Regions from separate parts of the Micromonospora sp. L5 genome, predicted to be linked through region 2. Evidence: riboswitches for the same ligand, from Rfam matches in the RefSeq annotation. Region 2 holds a riboswitch; each other region holds the start of a gene.

Region 1 (7,365 bases), 1.5 Mb from region 2:
CGAGGATCCCGTCCACGCCCGGGTTCACCTCGGGCGGGGACAGATGGCTCCAGGCCACCCGGCCGTCCGGGTCGAGGACCACGAGTGCCCGGTCCGACTGCCCGTGCGGCGCGTACGCGCCGTACCGGCGCGACACCTCGCCCTTGGGCTCGAAGTCGGCGAGCAGCGGGAACCGGATACCTCGGCTCTCGGCGAACGCCCGGTGCGAGTCGACGCTGTCCACCGAGATGCCCAGCAGCACCGCGTCGTACCGCTCCAGCTCGGGCAGGGCGGCCTGGTACAGGGTCATCTGCTCGCCGCACACAGGTGACCAGTCTGCCGGGTAGAAGGCCAGCACCACGGGACGGCCCCGGAACTGCCCGGGGCCCACCTCCCGTCCGTCCGGCGCCGCCGGGAGCGTGAACCCGGGCGCGGCCCGCCCGGGTGTGATCAGCCCGTTCGGATCACTCATGCCTCCCACCATGGCCGCGGCCCGGGTGAGGCGGGCTCACCCGGGCGGGGTGGTTCCGTCAGCGCACGGCGAGGTGGTTGCGCACCTTCCGGATGCCCGGGGCGTTCCACACCACCCGCTCGATCTCCTCGCGCTCGCCTGCGGAGTGGACCTGCCCGTCCAGCAGCACCGTGTCGCCGTGCACCCGCACGTCGACCTCCTCGGCCTCGGTGGCGGCGTTGCGGGCCAGCGCATCCACGATCCGCTCGGCCAGGTCACCGCCGTCGGCGCGCACGGCGGGGCGTACCGCGATGCCGTTGCTCACCCCGCACACGCCGGTGAGCCGGGCGACCGAGCGTTCGGCGGCCCGCCGCTGGTACTCCCACTCGACCTCGCCGTGCAGCGTGACCCAGCCGTCGGCCACCGTCACCTGCAACGCCTCGATCGGCACGAACGCGTCCCATTCCAGCGCCCGTACGGCCGCGACCGCGATCTCCGGGTCCTCCCGCCCGGCCGCGGTGTCGATCCGGACGGCGATGTCGTTGGCGACCGCGCGGACGCGGGCGACCCGGTGCGCGGCCCGCTCGGCGGCCCACTTCTTGGCGTAGCTGTCCACCCGTCCGGTGAGCGTCACCACGCCCTCGGTGACGGTCACCCCGATCTCGTCCGGGCCGACCCGCGGCTCCCAGGTCAGCTCGTCGAGCACGGCGGACTGGATGTCCCGGTCGGTACGCGTGATCGTGTCGGTGGCCATCCGGCTCCCCCTCCCGTCGATCGCGGCGCGGGCACGTGGTCCCGCACCCGCGATCCTGCGCGCGCCCCGGGTGAGCGGGCCTCACCCGGGGCGGGTGAGGCAGCACGACGGCCGCTCCCGGGAGTCCCGGGGGCGGCCGTCGTCGTGTCGTACGGGCGGGTCAGCCGTCCAGGCCGGCCGGCGAGTTCGGCCGGTCCACGTCCACGAACTCGATCTCGTCCGCGGCGCGGTCCCGGCTGCCGGCGGCGCGCGCCGCGGTGCCGGCGGCCCAGCCGATCGCCGCGCCCGCCAGCGCCGCCGCGATCAGCAGCGTCCAGGGCAGGGCGGGCCGGCGGCCGGCGAGCGCGTCGAAGGCGAGGGACGCCCGGCGGCGTGCCTCGTCGGCGGCGGAGCCGACCAGGTCGGTGGCGTCGTCGGCCAGGCCGGAGGAGCTGCGGCGGGCGGTCCGGGTGGCGTCGCGCACGCTGTCACCGGCGGAACCGGCGGCGGAGAGCAGGTTCTGCCACGCCTGGTCGGCGACCCGCTCGGCCTTGCCCCGGCGGTCCAGCAGGTTGGATCCGAACATCGTTCTACCTCCTCGGGTGCCGAAGGCCGGCGGCCACTTCGGACTCCGGTGTCCATCCGGCGGGTTCACTGTCTCGGGCAGTGCCCAACCGGGGCGCGTGGCAAACCACGCCGTGGTTCCCGGCCGTGAGCAGCGAACGGGACGAACCACCCGAACGCGCCGGGACCGGTGCCGACGGGACGTGCGTGCGCCCGCTACCCTGGTCGGCGGATCGGCGGGCCCGCCCGGTCGCACGGTTGGCCGCGACCCGCCATACAGGGGAAACTGGAACCCGGAGGTCCGGATTGGGTACGCCCAGGTGTGCCCAGTTCGCGAATTGCTCATCCCGGGGGGTGGCGACCGGGCCGTTGGAGGAATACTCTCGGTCGCGGCCCGCGTACTGATGAGGCGCCCGTCATGGGCGAGTGGAGGTGCTCGCGTGAGCCTGTCGATCGTGAAGTCGGTGCGGCCGGGTGGTGTCGTCCAGATCGCGCCCCGTGGGGAGATCGACGTCGACACCGCGTACGAGGTGCGGGAAGCGATCGCCGAAGTGCTCGCCAAGGGCCGCCCCGCGCGGATCGAGCTGAACATGCGGCTCGTCACGTTCATCGACTCGGTCGGCATCAGCGCCATGGTCGCCGGCTTCCAGACCTGCGAGGTCAGCGGCGTCAAGCTCGTGGTCACCGAGCCGAGCCGGTTCGTGCACCGGCAGCTCTGGGTGACCGGCCTGCTCGGCCTGTTCGGCGCGCCCGAGCCGTGGTTCGCCGACGACACCCCCGAGGTGCTGCCCGGCGCCTGAGCGCGCCGTCCACACCCCCTGCAGCCAGGGGACTTTCTACCCGTTGCCAGTCCGGCGTCGGTACGGGACGATCGTCGCGACGCACGACGGCGAGGGGGCCCGCTTGCAGAGCAGCGACAGCTTCAGCTACACCGTGCAGGCCCGGTGCACCCGGGCCGAAGCGGTGGCGCTACTGGGTGACCTGAGTCGCCAGGGCGAGCTGCATCCGCTGATCGTCCGGGTCCGGAAGCTGCCGGCCCGGCCGGGCGCGCTGGCCAGCTACGCGATCACCGACCGGCTGCAACTCGGCCCGCTGCACTTCCCGGTCACGTACCAGGCGGACGTGCTGATCGCCGGCGAGGACGAGGTCGTCACAGTGGCGCGTCAGCAGCCCGCGACGACCGTCCGCAACCACACCCGGCTGCGCGACGAGCCGGACGGCACGGTACGCATCGACGTGGAGATCACGCTCACCGCTCCGGCGCCACTGTTCGGGTACGCGTTCCGCCAGGCCCGGGCGGCTCACCTGGGCCTGGCGGCTCGTCTCGGAGCGACCCTGGAGGGCCGGCCGGCCTGATCCGGCCGGCCCTCTCGGGGCGCGCTCAGTACACCGACAGGTGCACGTGGTTGGTGTGGTCGCTGGACGGGTCGCCGTTGCCGCCGCTGTACGACTTCCACCCGCTGCTGGGCAGCCAGATCTGCTTGAACCAGATCACGTAGAGCACGGCGAGCGGGTCGGCGTTGCGCACGAAGTACGCGGCCAGGTTGTTGCCGTACGTCCGGTCACCGCCGGTGGCCACGCCGCCGAAGCCGTTCTTCTGCGCGGCGAAGTCGCAGGCCCGCCCCTTCGGGTGCTCACCAGAGCCGCTGGGCCGGTGGCACGAGACGTACCGGGTGAAGCCCGCCGCCTTGGCCTGTTGCAGCGCGTGCAGCGTGCGCGGGGTGATGCAGCCGTTCGCCGGGGTCGGGTCGTTGACGCTGCACGACTCCGACGGCCAGGAGCCGTCCGAGTTGCGCGGTGCCGGCTTCGCGTTCTTGCTGGAGGTGCCCTGGACGCTGCCACCGCCGCTGCTGCTGCGCGAGGCCCGGTCGTTCGCCACCTCCAGGGCGCGCTCGGCCTGCTCCTTGCGCTTGGCCATCACCGTCACCTGCTTGCGCTGCTCGCGGATCTCTCCGTCGAGCTGGGCGCGGGTGCGGGTGGCCTCGTCCCGGGTGGTGATCAGGTCGCGCAGCGTACGGTCCTCGTGCGCGGCGACCTGCTCCAGCGCGGCGGCCCGGTCCATGAAGCCCTCCGGGCTGCTGCTGCCGAGCAGCGCCCCGGCGGTCCCCAGACGGCCGTTGCGGTACGCCACGGCGGCGATCTCGCCGACCTTGGCGTCGCGTACGGCCAGCTCGGCGCCGACCGTCTTGAGTTGTTCGTTCAGCTGCTTCTGGCGGCTCACCGACCGGTTCAGCGCGGCTTTCGCCTCCAGCCAGCCCTTGCTGGCCGCGTCGAGCTGGGCACGCAGTTCGGGAGTGCCACCCTCGTCGTCGCCGGGCGCTGCGGCGAGCAGGCCGGTCGCCGGCGCCGCCGAGGCGGGGGAGACCGGAACGGTCGCGACGCCGAGGGTCAGCGTCGCGACGAGCAGGGCCGCCAACCGGGCGGCCGTCCGTCGTACAGGTGCCACTGGGGGCATTCACACGTCCTTCCGTCAACGCCGACCGGGTTAGCTGACGGGTTCGGGACGGAAGATCCCTACCGCTGACGCGGATGCACCCCACGTACGTGGTTCCCCGGCTCGTCCCTGCGGACGATTAGGCGACGGCCGCCCCACCGGGGCCGGGTGGCGCCCGCGGGTGCGGCCGCGACCGAGACTACCGGCGCTGCCCGGGCACGGCTCCGTGGAGCAGTGCCACTAGGCGGGGCAAAACCGGCATAAGACTACATTAGCCACAGTGATTTAAGTGTGTCCTAATCACCACTCGGTCTGTCCGCACACTCCGGCCGACGCTCCGGGTTCGACCTGCAACGTGGCGTGATCGATGGAGAAGTCCTCGTGCAGGGCGGCCCGCGCGGCGGCCAGCACCACGCCCGGGTCCACGCCCGGATCGGTGGTCAGGTGCGCCGAGGCCACCTCCATGCCCGAGGTGAGCGTCCAGACGTGCAGGTCGTGCACCTCGGCCACGCCCGGTACGGCGGCCAGCCGGTCGTGCACGGCGGTGACCTGCAGGTGCTCCGGCGCGGCCTGCACCAGGATGCGCAGCGCGGCCCGGCCGAGCCGCCAGGTGCGCGGCAGGATGAACACGCCGATGCCGACGGCGACCAGCGGGTCCGCCCACCACCAGTCGGTCGCCGCGATGACCAGCGCGGCGGCGATCACGCCGAGCGAGCCGAGCAGGTCGCCGAGCACCTCCAGGTACGCCCCGCGCAGGTTGATGCTCTCCTTCGACCCGGCGCGCAGCAGCGCGAACGCGACGATGTTGGCGAGCAGGCCGAGCACCGCCACCACGAGCATCGGGCCGGCCAGCACCTCCGGCGGCTCGCCGAACCGGCGTACCGCCTCGACCAGGACGTAGATGGCGACGGCGCCGAGCAGAACGGCGTTGGCGAGGGCGGCGAGCACCTCCAGCCGGTAGAGCCCGAACGTGCGCTGCGGGTCGGTGCCGGCGCGGCGGGTCGCGGTGATCGCCGCGAGGGCCATGCCGATGCCGAGGACGTCGGTGAACATGTGCCCGGCGTCGGAGAGCAGCGCCAGCGAGCCGGTCGTGAAGGCGGCCACCGCCTCGACCACCATCAGGGCGGCGAGCAGCGCGAAGGCGGCCCAGAGGCGGCCCCGGTGGCGGTGCGCCGCGTTGGTCACCGCGCCGCTGTGGTCATGACCTGCGCCCACGCCAACACCCTTCCTGCCCCGTACCGGCCAGGCCCAATGTATGTTCACATCGCTATGTATGCAACTGAACGATGGGTGACAGCCGGGTCACGGTCGGGTGTCCGTCAGGAGGGGTCGAGCGTGGTGAGACGCTGGGTGGCCCGGGACAGCGCCACGTAGAGCGTGCGGACACCCGAGCCGGGGTCGGCCCGGATCTCGCTCGGCGCCACCAGCACCACGCCGTCGTACTCCATGCCCTTGGCCTGGAGGCTGGTCACCACCTGGAGGCGGCCCGCGCCGAGCCCGCCCAGCCAGCCGGCCACCTCGTCCCGGCGCGGCACCGGCGTGATCACGCCGACGGTGCCCTCCACCTGCGCGAGCAGCGCCTCGGCCGCCTCGACGGTGGCCGCCGGCAGGTCGGCGGCGGGCACCGTGCGCTCGACCGGCGGCACGCCCGTGGACCGCACCGCGTCGGGCAGCGGCAGATCCGGGTAGAGACGGCGGATCTCCGCCGCCGCCACCGCGAAGATCTCCGCCGAGTTGCGGTAGTTGGTGGTCAGCTCGTAGCGGTGCCGCTTGCGCCGGCCCAGCGCCTGGTCCCGGGCCCGGTCCAGCTCCTGCGGGTCGCCGGTCCAGGCGGTCTGCGCCGGGTCACCGACCACCGTCCAGGACGCCAGCCGCCCGCGCCGGCCGACCATCCGCCACTGCATCGGCGAGACGTCCTGCGACTCGTCCACCACCACGTGCGCGTAGTCGCGGTAGTCGTCCGGACGCTCCCGCGCCGCCGCGCGGGCGGCGCGCTGCCGATCGGCGTACGTGCTCAGCTCGCGCACGCCACCGGCGAGCTGGTACGGGTCGCGCTTGGGGCGGGCCCGCCGCACCGGCTTGCCGAGCAGCGCGTCCAGCTCGTCCAGCAGCGCGATGTCGGCCACCGTCAGCCCTTCGGTCGCGAGGCTCCGGTACGCGTCGCCGAGCAGCCGGATCTCCGCAGAGGAGAGGATCCCACCGGCGTAGCGGCGCAGCCGGTCCGGGCGGGCCAGCCAGTCCAGCACGTGCCGCGGGTGCAGCCGGGGCCACCACGCCTTGAGGAACTCGCGGAACTCCGGCCGTTCGATGATCTCGTCCTCGAACGCGGGCTGCTCCGGCAGCCGGCCCACCCGCAGCGTGCGGGCCTGCGCGTAGAGCGCGGCGAGCACCGCGTCGAACGCTGCCCGGCGTACCTCGTTGCGGCGTGCCCCACGGGCCAGCGTCCGGTCCCGGATCGCGTCCAGCGCGGGGCGTTCCAGGCGCAGCAGCTCGCCCCGGTAGAGCAGGCGCAGCTCGGCGGGGGAGTCCGGCACCGCGTCGCGTACCGCGCGTTCCAGCACCCGGCGCATCCGCAGCGAACCCTTCACCGCCGCCACGTCCGGCGGATCGGTCCGGGACGCGGACAGGCCGGGGAACAGCGAGCCCAGCGAGTGCAGCGTGGCGGTCTCCTCGCCCAGCGACGGCAGCACCGAGGCGATGTACTCGACGAACACGCCGGACGGGCCGACCACCAGGATGCCGCCGCCGGCGTACCGGGCCCGGTCGGAGTAGAGCAGGTACGCGGCCCGGTGCAGCGCCACCGCCGTCTTCCCGGTACCGGGGCCGCCGGAGACGATCGTGACGCCGTTGCCGGGGGAACGGATCGCCTCGTCCTGCTCGCGCTGGATGGTGGCGACGATGTCGCGCATGCCCCGGCCGGTGGCCCGGGACAGCGTGGCCAGCAGCGCCCCGTCACCGACCACCGCCATGTCCGGCGGCGCGGCCTCCGGGTCCAGCAGGTCGTCCTCGATCCGGGTGACCTTCTCGGACGCGGACTGGATCGTGCGCCGGCGCACCACACCGCGCGGCTCGGCGGGCGTGGCCTGGTAGAACGCGGCGGCGGCGGGGGCCCGCCAGTCCACCACCAGCGTCTCCGCGTCCACGCCCCGCACGCCGAGACGGCCGACGTGCAGCACCTGCCCGGTACGCAGGTCCAGCCGGCCG
Region 2 (7,365 bases):
CGGCCATCGAGCGGACGTACGGGGAGATGGTCAGTGCGACCTTCGAGTCGGCGGTCAGCTCCGGGCGGCTCTTCTCCAACTGGAACGTGTCGCCGTGCAGGAACATCGACGGGCAGCCGATCTGCTCCACGGCGGAGAAGCCCAGCGCGTTGAGGTAGCTCTCGGTCACCTCGCCGCGTACGCCGATGCTGTGCGACCGGTCCAGCACGGCCTTGCAGAACGCGCGGACCGGCTCGTCGATCGGCCGCAGGTACTCGCGGTCGCCGTCGACGTTCGTCTGCACGCCGACGCCGAGCACCACCACCGGGATCTTCAGCCGTTCGATCAGCCGGGTCAGCGGCGTCAGGCGGTGCACGAAGCTGCGGCGGAACGCGTTCGCCAGCGGTACGACGAACACGTCGTGCCGCTCGTTGATCTCGTCGGCGAGCCGCGGGTCGGCCGGAGTGCGTGTCGGTGTGATCTCGGCCGAGGAGGTGGCGAGCAGCTTGTGTGCGGCGTGGCTGAAGACCAGGTTGCCGCTGTTGTCCCCGATCCAGTTGCCGGCGAACGTCTCCTCGGGCGTGAGGACGTCGAACGGGCCCTTGCGGGCGCGGAGCAGGATCCGCTGGTGCATCCGGTTCGCTCACCTTCCGTACGGCACGGCGTGCGGGCGGGAGCCGGGTGGGTGCCCGCGCGTGCAGAACGGAAATCCTATCCGCCGCCCGAGCGGAGCCGAGCGGACGTCGGCTCGCCGGGAACGTCCCGGTTCCCCGGGGTAGGGTGCCCGGAATGACCAGCGCGCCGACCGTCACCCGTGCCCCGCGACTGCCGTCGCTGACCGGATTGCGGTGGATGGCCGCGCTGCTGGTCTTCGGCTTCCACGCCGGGACCATGGGGATCATCGCCGAGCCGCACCTGAAGCCCCTGGTCGACAAGGCGTTCAGCCTGGGCCTGTCCGGCGTCGAGTTCTTCTTCATCCTCAGCGGGTTCGTGCTGGTCTGGTCGTACCGGGACGGGGAGCGCGCGTGGACGTTCCTGCGCCGCCGGTTCGCCAAGATCTACCCGAACCACGTGGTGACGTTCGTCGCGGCGCTGGCCGTAGCGGCCTGGTTCGCCGACCCGGTCGTGCCGTGGGCCGCGATCGCCAACTTCTTCCTGGTCCAGGCGTGGATCCCGCTGGGCGGCTACTTCTACAGCGTCAACAACGTGAGCTGGTCGCTCTCCTGCGAGCTGGCCTTCTACCTGTGCCTGCCGCTCGTGGTGCCGTGGCTGCGCCGGGCCCGTACCGGCGTGCTGCGGACCGTGCTGGTCGCGGCGCCGCTGCTCATCCTGGCGCTGTGGCCCGGCCAGCAGCTCGTGCCGGAGGAGCAGCGGTGGTGGTTCACCCAGATCTTCCCGGTGACCCGGTCGCTGGAGTTCTGGATGGGCGTGGCCGCCGCCGAGCTGATGCGCCGGCACCGCTGGCGCGGACCGAACCTCGCCGTCGCCACCGGGCTCTTCGTCGCCACCTGGGTGGTCGCCGCGCTGTGGATCCCGGCCGAGTTCTGGGCGGCGCTGCTCGCTGTCGCGTACCTGCTGGTCATCGCCGCCGCGGCGGACGCCGACGTGCGCGGCCGCCCCACCCCCTGGCGGTCCCGGGCGATGGTCTGGCTCGGTGAGGTCTCGTTCGCCTTCTACCTGGTGCACGTGCTCGTCATGGTCACTGTGCTGCGGCTGACCGGGCACTGGGGGACCGGGCTGCCCGGCTGGCGCGGCCCGGTCGCGGTGCTCGGCTTCCTGGTGGTCACGCTCGCGCTGGCCGCCGCGCTGCACCGTTGGGTGGAGACACCGATGATGCGCCTGCTCGGCCCGTCCCGCCGGGCCCGCGCGGCGTCGCGCGCACCGGCCGTGCCGGCTCCGCGCGAGCCCGCCGAGGCCGCCACCAGCCCGGCCGCCGACGGCGGCGCGAGGCCCGTCACCGGTCCGGCCGAGGACATCGAGTACGCCGGGCGGCGTCGCCCGGACTGACACGCGCACACGTCCGCCTGTCGATCCGCGACACGCCGTGCGGCGGTGCGTTCGTGGGGGATCGGCGGTAATTTGTACCCGTGCTTCCGATCGCGCTCACCTGCCCCGTGTGGTGGGTGGCGCGCTGGACCGCCCGGATGCTCGCCAGTCTCGCCGTGGTCGTCGCCTGTTCGTTCGGCGCCGCCACGCTGCCGGCCGGTGTCGCCGCTGCCGCCCCGGCTCCGGCGGTCGCCGCCTCGACGTACACGGTCACCGGCGCCTCGACCGCGACGCGGCCGGAGGCCGACCGCGTGGCCGAGCGGCAGGCCGCTCCCGCCGGGGTTCCGGCGCCCGCGCCCCGGGCGGCCGCCCCGGCCGTCGTGGAGCCGGTCCCGGCCGGACGGGCCGTCGCACCGGCCGGCCCGCGGGCCCCGCCCGCCCGCTGACCCGCTCACGGGCCGCGCCCGTTCTCCGCACCCACCGCACGTCATCCCCGCACCCGCCCCGGCGGCCCTCCACCGGCCCGCCCCGGCGAGGTCGTGCGGGTCCTCCCGCCAGGTCCTTCCCGTGAGGTGCCGACCATGTCGCAGACCGCTCTGTACCACTTCCTCACCTCCGTGCCCGAGGCCGCCGCCATCTGGTCCTTCCTCCTGCTGCTCGCCTTGGGCCTGCTCGCCGCGCTCGTCGCCCGGCCCGAACGCGACCCCGCGCCGGAGACCGCCCCCGAGCCGGCCGACGCCGACGCCGCCCGCCGCGACGACCTGATCCGGTACGCCGAGGAGGTGGCGGTGGCCGCCGCCGGGGCCGCCCAGACGGCCCGTCGCCGCCGGGAGCGGTGGCTGGCCGCGCAGGACGAGGCGGACCGGGCCTGGACCGCGTACGACGAGGCGGACGCCGCCGCCCGCCGCCTCGCCGGCGCCGCCGCGCTGGCCGCGCCGCGCACGCCACGAACCCCTGCGGAGTACGCGGCCCGGGAGCGCTGGCTGCGCCACGCCGCCATGACGGCGCACTGGCGGGGCGACCTGACCGCCCGTCAGCTCGCCGACGTGCTGGCGCGCCGCAACGGGTGGGATCCGCGCCGGCACCCGGCCGAGCAGGAGATCGTGCTGGCCCGCACCGTCAGGGACGGGCGCCGGGCCGGATGGGAGAGCGCCGCCGCGCGGGAGCGGGCGGCCTGGCGGGACGCGGAACTGGCCGCCGAGGCCGCCCGGACGCTCGCGGCCGAGGCGTACGCGGCCACCGTGGCGCTGCGGCCCGCCCCGGCGTACCGGAGCGCGACGCCGAGCGCCCAGCCGGTGCCCGCGTCGGTCCGTAACGCCCGCTGGCGCCCGGCCCGGGTCGGCTGAGACGGCCGTCTCGACCGAATCGTTACCCGGAACGTGGTGAGCCCGGTCACCCGGGCCGCCGAAACGGGCGCCGGGCGCAGAACGGGTCATCGAGTATCGCGATTGCCGGCCGGGTGGTCGCCGTCTGTCCGCTTTCCGCCGCCGGGCGCCGTCGAAACTGCTTGTCCCATTGAGTGAAGTCAGTAACCGGGTGTTCCGAAATCCGTTACCACGGATCACGTTTACGCAGGTGGGAGCGCTTGGCAGGGGGCATACCCACCGGTAGTGTCGGCGCGTCCGATGCGGTAATCGATCGCCGACGGCGACGCCGCACCGACCCGCCTAATCGTGTTCCACGAACCGGGGACCCATGAGCACCATCGGGGTGAATCCGCGAGCCCACGGCCCGCGGTAGGGCGTACTTCCCGCCCGAATCCGTCAGCTAACCCGGTCGGCGGCCACGGAAGGAGTACCCCGCGTGCCCACCCCTCGATCGTCCCCCCGCCTCCACGGCGAAGCGGTGCCCGCGCGCGCCTGACGCGCGACCGGCAACCGCCCCCTGGGCGCCCGGCATCACGGGCGTTCCCGATCCCCCGGCCATCCGGCCCCGCCAGCACGTGTGAGTTCCTCCGCGTGCCGGGCCGGCGTGTGCCGCTCACGCCCCGTGGAGGATTTCGTGAAGCACCACCTGAAGCGTCAGCTGCGACGGATCGTCACCGAACGCCCGTACCAGATCATCGCCGGATCGGCCGCCGCGCTCGTGCTGGCCGCCGGCGCCGGAACCGTCGCCACCGCCGGTGACGACGCCCCGGTCCAGGAGAACACCGCCGCGGTCGCCGACCTCGGCGCCGCCCGCCTCGGCGAGCAGCCCGCCAGCCGCAGCGAGGCCCGCATCGCCGTACCGCAGGCGTCGCCCAGCGCCTCCGCCTCGCCCAGCGCGTCGCCGAGCGCCTCCCCGTCCGCGAAGGCCGCTGCCGACCCGGACACCACGCCCAAGGCCAAGCCGAAGCCGCCGTCGAGCAAGTCGCTCGACTACGACTACCAGGCCCAGATCAACTACTTCTACTGCGGCCCGGCCGCCGTGCGCAACGCGCTCAGCGCCGCCGGCATCGAGCGCAGCCAGGACGCGCTCGCCGGCCCCCTCGGCACCACCGAGATGGGCACCAACTCGGCCGAGGACACCACCCGCGTGCTCAACCAGCAGGTCAAGGGCAACCCGTACCGGACCCGCATGATTCCCGGCTCGGCCACCCCGGCCCAGATGGACCGCCTCCAGGCCGACGTGGTCGAGGCGATCAGCAACGGCCGCGGGGTCGTCGCGAACGTCGCCGGTACGGCCACCGACACCAACGGCGGCTGGCACTCGTTCCCTGGTGGCCACTACGTCGCGGTGGTCGGCTACAAGGACGACGGCCGGACCGTACGGATCGCCGACTCGGCCGACCCGTCGCTGCCCTCGTACTGGATCACCACGATCGACCTGGCGCACTGGATCGCCAGCCGCGGCTACTCCGCCTGACCGTCCCGCACACCCGAAGGCCGGCACCCCACCCGGGGTGCCGGCCTTCCCCGTCTCGCCCGGTCCTGGCGCGGCCCTCACGCCGCCTTGGCGCGCGCCGATCTTGGACTTGTGGCGCCCAGTTTGTCTGGCTCGCCCGCTATGGAAGGTGCCATAACTCCAAGATCGACGGTGAGGGCGGAGTGTGGGCGGCCGGAGCCGGGGCGAGGGGGCGCCAGGGGCGAGGACGGCGCGGGGCGAGGGCCGCGCGCGGGGGCGAGGACGGGGCGGGGGCGAGGGCGGCGCGGGGGCGAGGGCGGACCGGGGGCGGGGTGTGGGCGAGCCGGGGCGAGGGTGGGGCGGGTCGGCGGGTTCGGTCTCGCGTGTCCGGGGCGGGCGGTGGCAGACTGCGCCAATGGGCGATGCGACGGGGAAGCGGCACCTGATTCTCCTGCACGGCATGGGTGCCACAGGCGAGGTGTGGCTGCCCTGGGCGCCGCTGCTGGAACGCCGCTGGCCCGGCCGCTGGCTCGCCCCCGACCTGGCGGGTCACGGCTGGTCGCCGCCGCTCGACGGCTACTCGTTCGAGGCCCTGGCCCAGCGCGTGGTCGACGGGCTCGGCCCGGTCCGGCTCGGCCCCGAGGACCGGCTGGTGCTGCTCGGGCACTCGCTCGGCGGGGTGGTGGCGCTGGCGCTCGCGGCCCGGCAGCGAGGGCTTCCGGTCGACGCGGTGGTCGGGCTCGGCATCAAGGCGGTCTGGTCCCCGGCCGAGCTGGCGAAGTCGGCGGAACTGGCCGCCCGGCCGGTCACCTGGTTCGCCACCCGTGACGAGGCGGCCCGCCGCTACCTGCGCGTGTCCGGGCTCGCCGGGCTGTTCGCCCCGGACCATCCGGTGGTGGAGGCGGGGCTGCGGCGGGAGGACGGCCGCTGGCGGCTCGCCATGGACCCGGCGGCGTTCGCGGTCGGGGAGCCCCGGCTGCCGGTGCTGCTGGCCGCCACCGACGTGCCGGTGCTGCTGGCCCGGGGCGAGCTGGACCCGATGGTGACCGACGCGCAGCTCAAGGAACTGGGCGTGCCGGTGGCCACGCTGCCCGGGCTGGGCCACAACGCGCACGTCGAGGACCCGGAGGCGGTGCTCGCCCTGCTCGACCCGTACCTCTGAGCGGGCGAGCCGGCCCGCGACGGGCCGCCCGCGTTTCTAGCCAGCCGCGCGCGGCGCCGGGACCGCCCAGTCGGGTTCCAGCTCCCGGCGGGCGGCGGACAGGAACGCCTCGGCGTAGGCGTCGGCGGGGAAGTCGCCCAGGTAGCGGGTCCGCGCCGTCCAGCGCTGCGCCGCCTTCGGGTCGGCGTCCAGCAGGTCGGTGAGCACCTCGTCCACGTTGGACATGTCACGCCGCAGCACGTAGCCGGACGCCGCGAGCGGGAACCGCTCGACGAAGTGCTCGCCGTCGGCGCCGGTGTCGGTGACCGCGTACGGCTTGCCGGAGTAGAGCCAGTCGGAGATGACCCCTGACACGTCGGAGACCAGCGCGTCGGCGCGGTTGACGCACTCGGTGAGCGTCAGCTCGCGGGCCGCGGCGGCGCCCCACAGGTGCGGCCGGCCGGTCTTCGCCCGGTCCGCGGCGAGCAGTTCGGTGAGCCGGGCGAGCTGGCGGGCCGAGGCCGGGTTCTTGCCGGTGTACGGGTGGGCGCGCAGGATCACCGCGGCGCCCCTGTCGATCAACCGGCGGATCAGCGTCTCGGCCACCGGCAGCGAGCAGTAGTTCGCGTCGGCGTGGTGCCCGGTCCAGGTCGGGGTGTAGAGGACTGTGGGGTGCGCCGGCGAGGTGACCGGCTCCCGGCGTACCTCGATGGCCTCGACCTGGGGCCGGCCGACCACGACGAACTTGTCGGCGGGGATCTCCACGCCGGCGCGGGCGTACCTGTCGATCGCGGCCTGCCCGGCCACGAAGATCTTGTCGAAGATGGCCGAGACCGGGTTGGCGCTGGGGGCCTTGTCGCTGTCGCCGTGGTGCAGCTGCACGTGGGTGAGCTGGTTGAACCGGATCAGGTGGGCGTTCTTCGCGCCGTGGTTGACGTAGAACGCGACCCGCAGGCTGGGCACCAGCGCCTCGTCGAGCGCCTTCAGGGTTGGGCAGAGGACCACCGGCGCGCGGGTGGCGGCGGCCACCGCGGGCAGGAGCTCCGGCTCGCGCAGCACCACCACGAACGGGCGGCCGATCCGTTCCAGGTACGGCAGCCACATGGTGACCTGGTACTCCGAGCCGGGTGGCGCGGAGAAGTGCAGCACGAACTCGGGCTGGTGGCGGCGCAGTGCCCGGCCGACCGGGCCGCCTCCGGCGGGCGGCCGGAACCGGCGCCGGGCGAGGTCCAGCGCGACCGCCCCGCATCCGGCGCCGACGAGCAGCGCGGCGACCAGCGCCGTCCAGGCGGGCAGCGTCAGGGCGGCGGCGAGCGCCACCACGGCGAGCAGCACCAGCAGCGCGTCGCCGAGCCGGGCGGCGACCACGGGTGTCCACGTGCGGACCGGGAGGTTCGCCGCCCGGATCTCCAGTGCGCCGGCCTGCCGCAGCGGGC
Region 3 (7,365 bases), 3.2 Mb from region 2:
GGCCGAGGCTCGTCAGCTGTTGCAGCTGATGGTGCACTCGATCTACTCGAACAAGGACGTCTTCCTGCGCGAACTGATCTCGAACGCGTCCGACGCGCTGGACAAGCTGCGGCTGGAGTCGCTCGTCGACAAGGAACTGTCGGCGGACACCTCCGACCTGCACATCGAGATCGAGGTCGACAAGGACGCCCGTACGCTCACTGTGCGGGACAACGGCATCGGCATGAACCGCGACGAGGTGGTCGGCCTGATCGGCACGATCGCGAAGTCCGGCACCGCCGAGCTGCTGCGCAAGCTGCGCGAGTCCGCCGACGCCGCCGCGTCCCAGGAGCTGATCGGCCAGTTCGGCGTCGGCTTCTACGCGACCTTCATGGTCGCCGACAGGGTGACGCTGCTGACCCGCCGCGCCGGGCAGTCCGGCGGCACCCGCTGGGAGTCCGCGGGCGAGGGCACCTACTCGATCGAGGAGGTCGAGGACGCGCCCCAGGGCACCTCGGTCACGCTGCACCTCAAGCCGGTCGACACCGACGACAACCTGCACGACTACACCGCCGAGTGGACGATCCGCGAGATCGTCAAGCGCTACTCCGACTTCATCTCGTGGCCGATCCGGATGACTGTCGACAAGCCCGGCGAGGACGGCGCGACCACCCGCGAGGAGCAGACGCTCAACTCGATGAAGGCGCTCTGGGCGCGCTCGCGGGACGAGGTCGACGAGGCCGAGTACAAGGAGTTCTACCGGCACGTCGCGCACGACTGGGCCGACCCGCTCGAGACGATCCACATGCGCGGCGAGGGCACCTTCGAGTACGAGGCGCTGCTGTTCCTGCCGTCGCACGCCCCGCTCGACCTGTTCTCCCCGCAGGGCCGCCGGGGTGTGCAGCTCTACGTCAAGCGCGTGTTCATCATGGACGACTGCGACGCGCTGATGCCCAACTACCTGCGCTTCGTCAAGGGCGTCGTGGACGCGCACGACCTGTCGCTGAACATCTCCCGGGAGATCCTCCAGCAGGACCGGCAGATCCGCGCGGTGCGCCGCCGGCTGGTCAAGAAGGTGCTCGCCACGCTCAAGGACATGTCCGCCGAGTCGTACCGCACGTTCTGGACCGAGTTCGGCGCGGTGGTAAAGGAGGGTCTGCTGGAGGACCCGGACAACACCGAGACGCTGCTGGAACTGGTTCGCACCGCCAGCACCCACGACCCGGCCGAGCCGACCACGCTGCGCGGCTACGTGGAGCGGATGAAGGACGGCCAGACCGAGATCTACTACGCCACCGGCGAGAACCGGGCCACCATCGAGAACTCGCCGCACCTGGAGGCGTTCCGCGCCAAGGGCTACGAGGTGCTGATCCTCACCGACCCGGTGGACGAGGTGTGGGTCGAGCGCGTCGGCGCGTACGACGGGAAGACGCTGCGCTCGGTCGCCAAGGGGCAGGTGGACCTGGAGACCGAGGAGGAGAAGGAGAAGGCCGAGGCGGAACGGCAGGAGTACGCCGACCTGCTCACGTTCCTCGGCGGCGCGCTCGCCGACAGCGTCAAGGAGGTGCGCCTGTCCACCCGGCTGACCACCTCACCGGCCTGCGTGGTGGGCGACGCGCACGACATGACGCCGACGCTGGAGAAGATGTACCGGGCGATGGGCCAGGAAGTGCCCCGGGTCAAGCGGATCCTGGAGCTGAACCCGGCCCACCCGCTGGTCACCGGGCTGCGCAAGGCGCACGGGGAGGGCGGCGACACGGCCGCGCTGACCGAGACCGCCGAGCTGCTGTACGGCATGGCGCTGCTGGCCGAGGGCGGCGAGCTGGCCGACCCGGCCCGGTTCACCCGGATCCTCGCCGACCGTCTCGCCCGCGGCCTGTAGCCCCACCCCGACCCGGTTCGCCCGACCCGCCCCGGCGGGCCGGCGTGATCGACTCCATGCCGCCGAAGTGGCGGTATCGGCATGCCACCGATACCGCCACCTCGCCGAGCCGGTGTCGACCCCGCTCGGAAGTCGATGGTCGGGCAGTTGCGTGATCCACTCCAGCTCGCCGAAGTGGTGGTATCGGACGGGCTCTGACCCCGCCATTTCGCCGAACTGGTGTTGATCACGGTGGGTCTCCCAGACTGGGGACGAGCGCTTGGGTGTCCCAGAGTGGGGGAGGCTGGTCCCGTTTGGAGGGACCTCAGGCGGTTGTCGTGGCAGCCGGTTGGTCGGCAACGGCTCGCCGAGGTGGCGCCGCCACCTTGGAGGCGGGTCGGCTCAGGGGAGCGCGGGGTAGAGCGCGGCCACACCGCCGGACAGTCCGGCCTGGACCCGGCGCGCCACGTCGTCGGCGAGGATCTCGTAGCTGTCGGACTCGATGCCGTCGGCGGCGAGCCGGGCGACGTCGGCCGGGTGGGCCTTCGGGCCGGGTACGGCGGCGGCCATCTCGGTGTCCATGTAGCCCACGTGCAGGCCCGCGACGCGGACGCCCCGGCCGGCCAGCTCCTGGCGCAGGGCGTTCGTCATCGACCACTCGGCGGCCTTCGCCGCGCCGTACGCGCCGACGCCGGGGAACGTGAACCAGGACAGCGCCGACAGCACGTTCAGGATCGTGCCGCCGCCGTTGGCCACGATCTGCGGCGCGAACGCCCGTACCACCGACAGCGTGCCGAGGTAGTGCGTCTCCATCTCCAGCCGGATCTGCGCGAGGTCGCCGTCGAGCAGGTCGGTGCCGGTGCTCACGCCGGCGCTGTTGACCAGCAGCGTCACGTCCCCGGCCCGCTGCGCGGCGGCGGCCACCGACTCGGGGTCGGTGATGTCGAGGCGTACCGGGGTGACTCCGGGCAGGTCCACGGTGTCCGGGTTGCGGGCGCCGGCCCAGACGGTGGCGCCGCGTGCGACGAGTTCGGCGGCCAGGTGCCGGCCGAAGCCGCGGTTGGCGCCGGTGACCAGGGCGGTGCTTCCAGCGATCTTCATGTCTCGCTCCGAGGTGTGGGGAAGGGAGGGGTCAGGCGGACAGCAGGCCCGGACCGGGCAGGACGGCCAGCTCGCCGGGGGGTACGTCGTGCCCCGCGCCGCAGCGCAGCCGGGCGTGCACCGCGGCGCCGCACTCCTCGTGGGCCACCCGCACCGCCGGGCCCGCCTCGTCGGCGGCGTACGTGTCGCCCCACTGCCGCAGCGCGACGAGCACCGGGATCAGGTCGCTTCCCTTCGCAGTGAGCACGTACTCGTCGCGGGTGCGCTGCCCGGGCTCCCGGTAGGGACGCCGGTCGAGCAGCCCGTCGGCGACGAGCTGCTTGAGGCGTGCGGCGGCCACCGGCTCGCTGACGCCGACCCGCCGGGCGAAGTCGTCGAAGCGGCGGGTGCCGAACGACGCCTCCCGCAGCAGGAGCAGCGTGGTGCGGTTGCCGACCACCTCCAGCGCCCGGGCGATCGAGCAGTTGGCGGTGGACCATGAGTCACGCTGCGCAAGGAGGTCCGTCATGGCGTCGACGGTACCCCCTGACTTAGGAAAGCAGAAGTCAGCTACCTCACAGCTGGCCGGGGAAGAACCCGTGCCGGGCCAGCGGCTCGACGATCTGGTGCTCCTCGTACGACAGGTGCGACAGCAGCGTGTCGGTGAGCAGGTCCACCGCCTCTTGGAGCTGCGTGAAGTCGCCGGGCCGCCGGACCAGCTCCACGAGCGCCCGGTCGACGCTCTCCACCACCCCGTGGATCACCACGTGCTCCTCCTCGAGGCGGTCCAGCACCGCGGCCAGCCCGGCCTCTGAGCGGCGCAGGTGCGGGAAGACCGAGGCGTCCTCCAGACCGTGGTGCTGGGTGACCATCGTGCAGTAGGCCGCGCAGTACGCCCCGAGCGTCCAGTTGTTCTGCCGCATGGTCATCTCGTTGAGCGCGGCCCGCGCCCGGCCCGGCGAGACCGAGCCCTGCTTGACCTGTTCCAGCAGGTCGCGCACCTGGGCCAGCTCCTGGCGCAGGTGGTCGTGCACGTCCACCAGGTGCTGCCCGGCGGCCTGTCCCCGGGCCGGGTAGACGTGTCCGGCCGGCGGCGGCGGGGCGCTCGGGCGGGTGGACTCGTCCCACGGGCGGCGCGCGCTCAGGCGTACCCCCGGGTCGGGGGTGGGGGTGACGCGGAGCGTGCTCGGGCCGCCGGCGGTGGTCGGCTCGTCGGCGGCCTCCCGGGCGCCGCCGGCGGGCGTGGCGCGCTCGGCGGCGACCAGCTCCCGGACCGCGGGGGCCACCTCCTGGCCGAAGATCTGGATCGCGCGCGGCTCGTCGCTGCCGAGGATGAACGTGGTGATGCCGTGCTCCAGGGTGAGCCCGGCCAGTTCCTCCACCCACTGCTCCGGCGGCCCGGTCAGGAAACCGGCCGACGAGCGGGCGAACGTGCCGGTCACGTTGAGCATGCGGCGGATCGCGGCCGGGTCGCGCCCGGCGGCCTGGGCGCCCTCGTCCACGAGCGCGTTCAGGGCGGGCAGCTCGTCGGGGCCCTTGGGCAGGTACGACAGGGACGGCAGCCAGCCGTCCGCGGCGCGGCCCACCAGGCGCAGCATGCGCGGCTTGTAGGCGCCGACCCAGATGCCGACCGGATGCGCGGGCGCCGGGCCGCGCTTGGCGCCGACCACCCGGTAGTGCTCGCCGTCGACACGGATCATGCCGCGGCTGCCGGTGTCCCAGACCTCGCGGATCACCCGGATCGCCTCGTCGAGGGCGTCGACGGCGGCGCCGGGGGACAGGCGCCGCCCGCCCGCCGCCTCGATCGCGTCCCAGAACGCGCCCGCGCCGAGTCCCAGCTCGACCCGGCCGCCGGTGAGCAGGTCCAGGCTGGCGACGCTGCGGGCCAGCACCACCGGCTGGCGCAACGGCAGGTTGAGGACGTTTCCGGCCAGGCGGATGCGTTCGGTCGCCGCGGCCACGTAGGACATCAGCGTCCAGGTGTCCAGGAAGCCCGGCTGGTAGGGATGGTCCTGGAACGTGACCAGGTCCAGTCCGACCTGCTCGCACAGCCGGGCCAGCGCCACGACCTGGTCGGGCTGCCCGGCGGCGGGGGTGATGAAGCCGCCGAAGGTCAGCTCGTGTCCGTGATCGGTCATCCGTCAAGCCCTCCCGTGATCTTGCCTGGCCCTGCCACCGTAGCGCCGCCGCCGGTAGCCCGGCCGGGTGAAGAGCGTCACAAGAAGTGGACGATCGTCGCAAATCGCTCCTAGCGTCGGTTTCGTTCGCAGACGCGGACACCGCGGGCCGGAAACGCCAAATCCCGCCGCCGTCCCCGGTAACCGGACCTCGCGCGGGAGCGGGGGAACCACACGTTCCACGGTGCATCGTCACCTCGGGGTGAAGCCGCCACCGGCGGCCGGGCTCCTCGGCCCGAACCCGACAGCTCACCTCGTCGGCGTGGAGGAATCCACATGGCAACTGAATACTCAGCCCGAAGCCGCCGTACCGCCCTCGGAGCGGTCCTGGCCGGCGCCGCCGTCGGCGCCGCGAGCCTGTTCGGCCCGGCCGCTCCGGCCAGCGCGGGCGTCAACTGGGACGCGGTAGCGCGCTGCGAGTCGGGCGGCAACTGGAAGATCAACACCGGTAACGGCTACTACGGCGGGCTCCAGTTCTCCCGCGCCACCTGGAACGGCTACGGCGGCAAGAAGTACGCCGCGCGCGCCGACCTGGCCAGCCGGTCCGAGCAGATCGCCGTCGCGGAGAAGGTGCGGCGCGGCCAGGGCATCGGCGCGTGGCCGGTCTGCGGCAAGAAGGGCGGCTCGGCGAGCGCGGCGACCCGGTCCGAGCGGGCCACCACAAAGGCGGCCCCGAAGCGGGCCGCCACGCGCGAGGCCGCGCCGGAGCGGGCGGCCACCCGCAGGGCCGCGCCGGAGCGCGCTACGACGACAGTGGCGCCGCAGCCGTCGTCCGGCGCCGGGACGTACCTGGTCCGGCGTGGGGACACGCTGTCGGAGATCGCCGTGACGCAGCGCGTCGACGGCGGCTGGCGCGCCCTGCACGAGCGCAACCGCGCAGTGGTCGGCGACGACCCCGGCCTGATCTTCCCCGGTCAGCGGCTGCGGCTGGGCTGACAGCGGTCCGAGAACGCCCGGCCGGGGCGACCCCGGCCGGGCGTCCGCCCCGTCCGCGACACGCCGCGTCGACGGTGTCCGGCCTGCTCCCGGCGTCCGGGAGACGGTCCGCGACGGCGGTGACCGCGATTCGTCGGAGGCGGTTGCTAGTGTCACGATGCTCGGCTAAGACGTGAAGAAAGCGCGGATATGACCAACGACCCGTTCTCGGCGGCCGCGAGCATCGACGAGCTGCTGACCCGCACGCAGCAGGCGCTCACCGCGATGCGCTCCCGGGCCTCGGCGCACGCCGACGGCGAGCCCGGCGACCTGCTGCGCGCCGAGGGCACGGCCGCCGGCGGCCGGGTCCGCGCGGTCGCCGTCCAGGGTGGCCGGCTGGATTCCGTGACGATCGACCCGGAGCTGGCCGGCGAGCCCTTCGACGTCCTCTGCGGACACTTCGTCACCGCCGCCAACGCCGCGCTGTCCGAGCTGGACGCCCGGGTCAGCGCGTCGGCGCGGGCCGACGCCGACGCGCTCGCCGCCCGGCTCGGCAGCATGGGCGACCAGGCCGAGCTGTTCGGCCGCGCGATGCACGAGGCGGCCGCGCGGATCCACCGCGACCGCGGCACCGCGTCCCAGGGCGCGCGCCGGGCCTGACACGGCGAAACGGCCGGCCCGACACGGCGGGACGCCGGTCCTGACACGGCGAGGCGGCCGGCCGCCGGGAGGACGACGACCGGCCGCGCACGCCACGGTCAGCTCAGGGTGACCGCGGTGTCGTCGACGACGAAGGACGTCTGCAACGAGCTGTCCTCCACGCCGCTGAACGAGATGGTCGCCGTGGTGCCTGCGAGCGACGAGATGTCGAAGGACCGCTGCACGTAGCCGGTGGCCTTGTTCAGGTTGGAGTACGTGGCCAGCGTGGTGCTGCCCGCCTTGACGGTGAGCTTGTCGTACGCGGTGCTGGTGGTCGACTCCGCGCTGTCGATGTGCAGCCAGAAGCTCAACGTCGCCCGGCATCCGGCCGGGATCGTCACCGACTGGCTGAGCGTGTCGGTGTGCGACGAGCCGTACCCGTCCAGCCACGCCTTGTACGAGCCGCCGTGCGCGGCCTGGCCGCTGTCGGTGGTGATGACGCCGGACGAGGCGCTCCAGCTCACGTTGCCGGACTCGAAGCCCGGGTTGGCGAGCTTGTTGCCGGAGCAGCCGCCCGACGGCGGGGTGGTCGTGGTGCTCGGGGTGGGCGTCGGGGTGCCGCCGGCGCAGGTCGGGTCACCGGACTGGGCCGGCACGCTCACCGCGTCCCAGGCCGCCTTGACCGTGTTGAACTCCGCGCAGCTGCCCGGGTAG

The links. Region 2 has a riboswitch for cyclic di-AMP ahead of ML5_RS10935 (C39 family peptidase). Riboswitches for the same ligand answer to the same signal wherever they lie in the genome.
Region 1: it holds a riboswitch for cyclic di-AMP, as region 2 does, so the genes downstream of both, ML5_RS17795 (hypothetical protein) here and ML5_RS10935 (C39 family peptidase) in region 2, are expected to answer to the same signal.
Region 3: it holds a riboswitch for cyclic di-AMP, as region 2 does, so the genes downstream of both, ML5_RS25085 (transglycosylase family protein) here and ML5_RS10935 (C39 family peptidase) in region 2, are expected to answer to the same signal.

Annotation. Positions count from the first base shown of each region.
Region 1 is NC_014815.1:3,750,407-3,757,771, forward strand. Features, by position in the region: gene ML5_RS17770 (redoxin domain-containing protein) at 1-451, opposite strand, end outside; gene ML5_RS17775 (BON domain-containing protein) at 510-1,184, opposite strand; gene ML5_RS17780 (hypothetical protein) at 1,345-1,749, opposite strand; gene ML5_RS17785 (STAS domain-containing protein) at 2,168-2,527, shown strand; gene ML5_RS17790 (SRPBCC family protein) at 2,631-3,083, shown strand; gene ML5_RS17795 (hypothetical protein) at 3,109-4,182, opposite strand; cyclic di-AMP (ydaO/yuaA leader) riboswitch at 4,187-4,317, opposite strand; gene ML5_RS17800 (cation diffusion facilitator family transporter) at 4,462-5,376, opposite strand; gene ML5_RS17805 (AAA family ATPase) at 5,481-7,365, opposite strand, start outside.
Region 2 is NC_014815.1:2,251,214-2,258,578, forward strand. Features, by position in the region: gene ML5_RS10915 (polysaccharide pyruvyl transferase family protein) at 1-613, opposite strand, end outside; gene ML5_RS10920 (acyltransferase) at 769-1,986, shown strand; gene ML5_RS10925 (hypothetical protein) at 2,067-2,411, shown strand; gene ML5_RS10930 (hypothetical protein) at 2,547-3,311, shown strand; cyclic di-AMP (ydaO/yuaA leader) riboswitch at 3,620-3,762, shown strand; gene ML5_RS10935 (C39 family peptidase) at 3,955-4,809, shown strand; gene ML5_RS10940 (alpha/beta fold hydrolase) at 5,204-5,950, shown strand; gene ML5_RS10945 (CDP-glycerol glycerophosphotransferase family protein) at 5,987-7,365, opposite strand, start outside.
Region 3 is NC_014815.1:5,453,621-5,460,985, forward strand. Features, by position in the region: gene htpG (molecular chaperone HtpG) at 1-1,861, shown strand, start outside; gene ML5_RS25070 (SDR family oxidoreductase) at 2,243-2,941, opposite strand; gene ML5_RS25075 (helix-turn-helix domain-containing protein) at 2,973-3,449, opposite strand; gene ML5_RS25080 (LLM class flavin-dependent oxidoreductase) at 3,496-5,058, opposite strand; cyclic di-AMP (ydaO/yuaA leader) riboswitch at 5,204-5,375, shown strand; gene ML5_RS25085 (transglycosylase family protein) at 5,374-6,033, shown strand; gene ML5_RS25090 (YbaB/EbfC family nucleoid-associated protein) at 6,223-6,672, shown strand; gene ML5_RS25095 (M4 family metallopeptidase) at 6,771-7,365, opposite strand, start outside.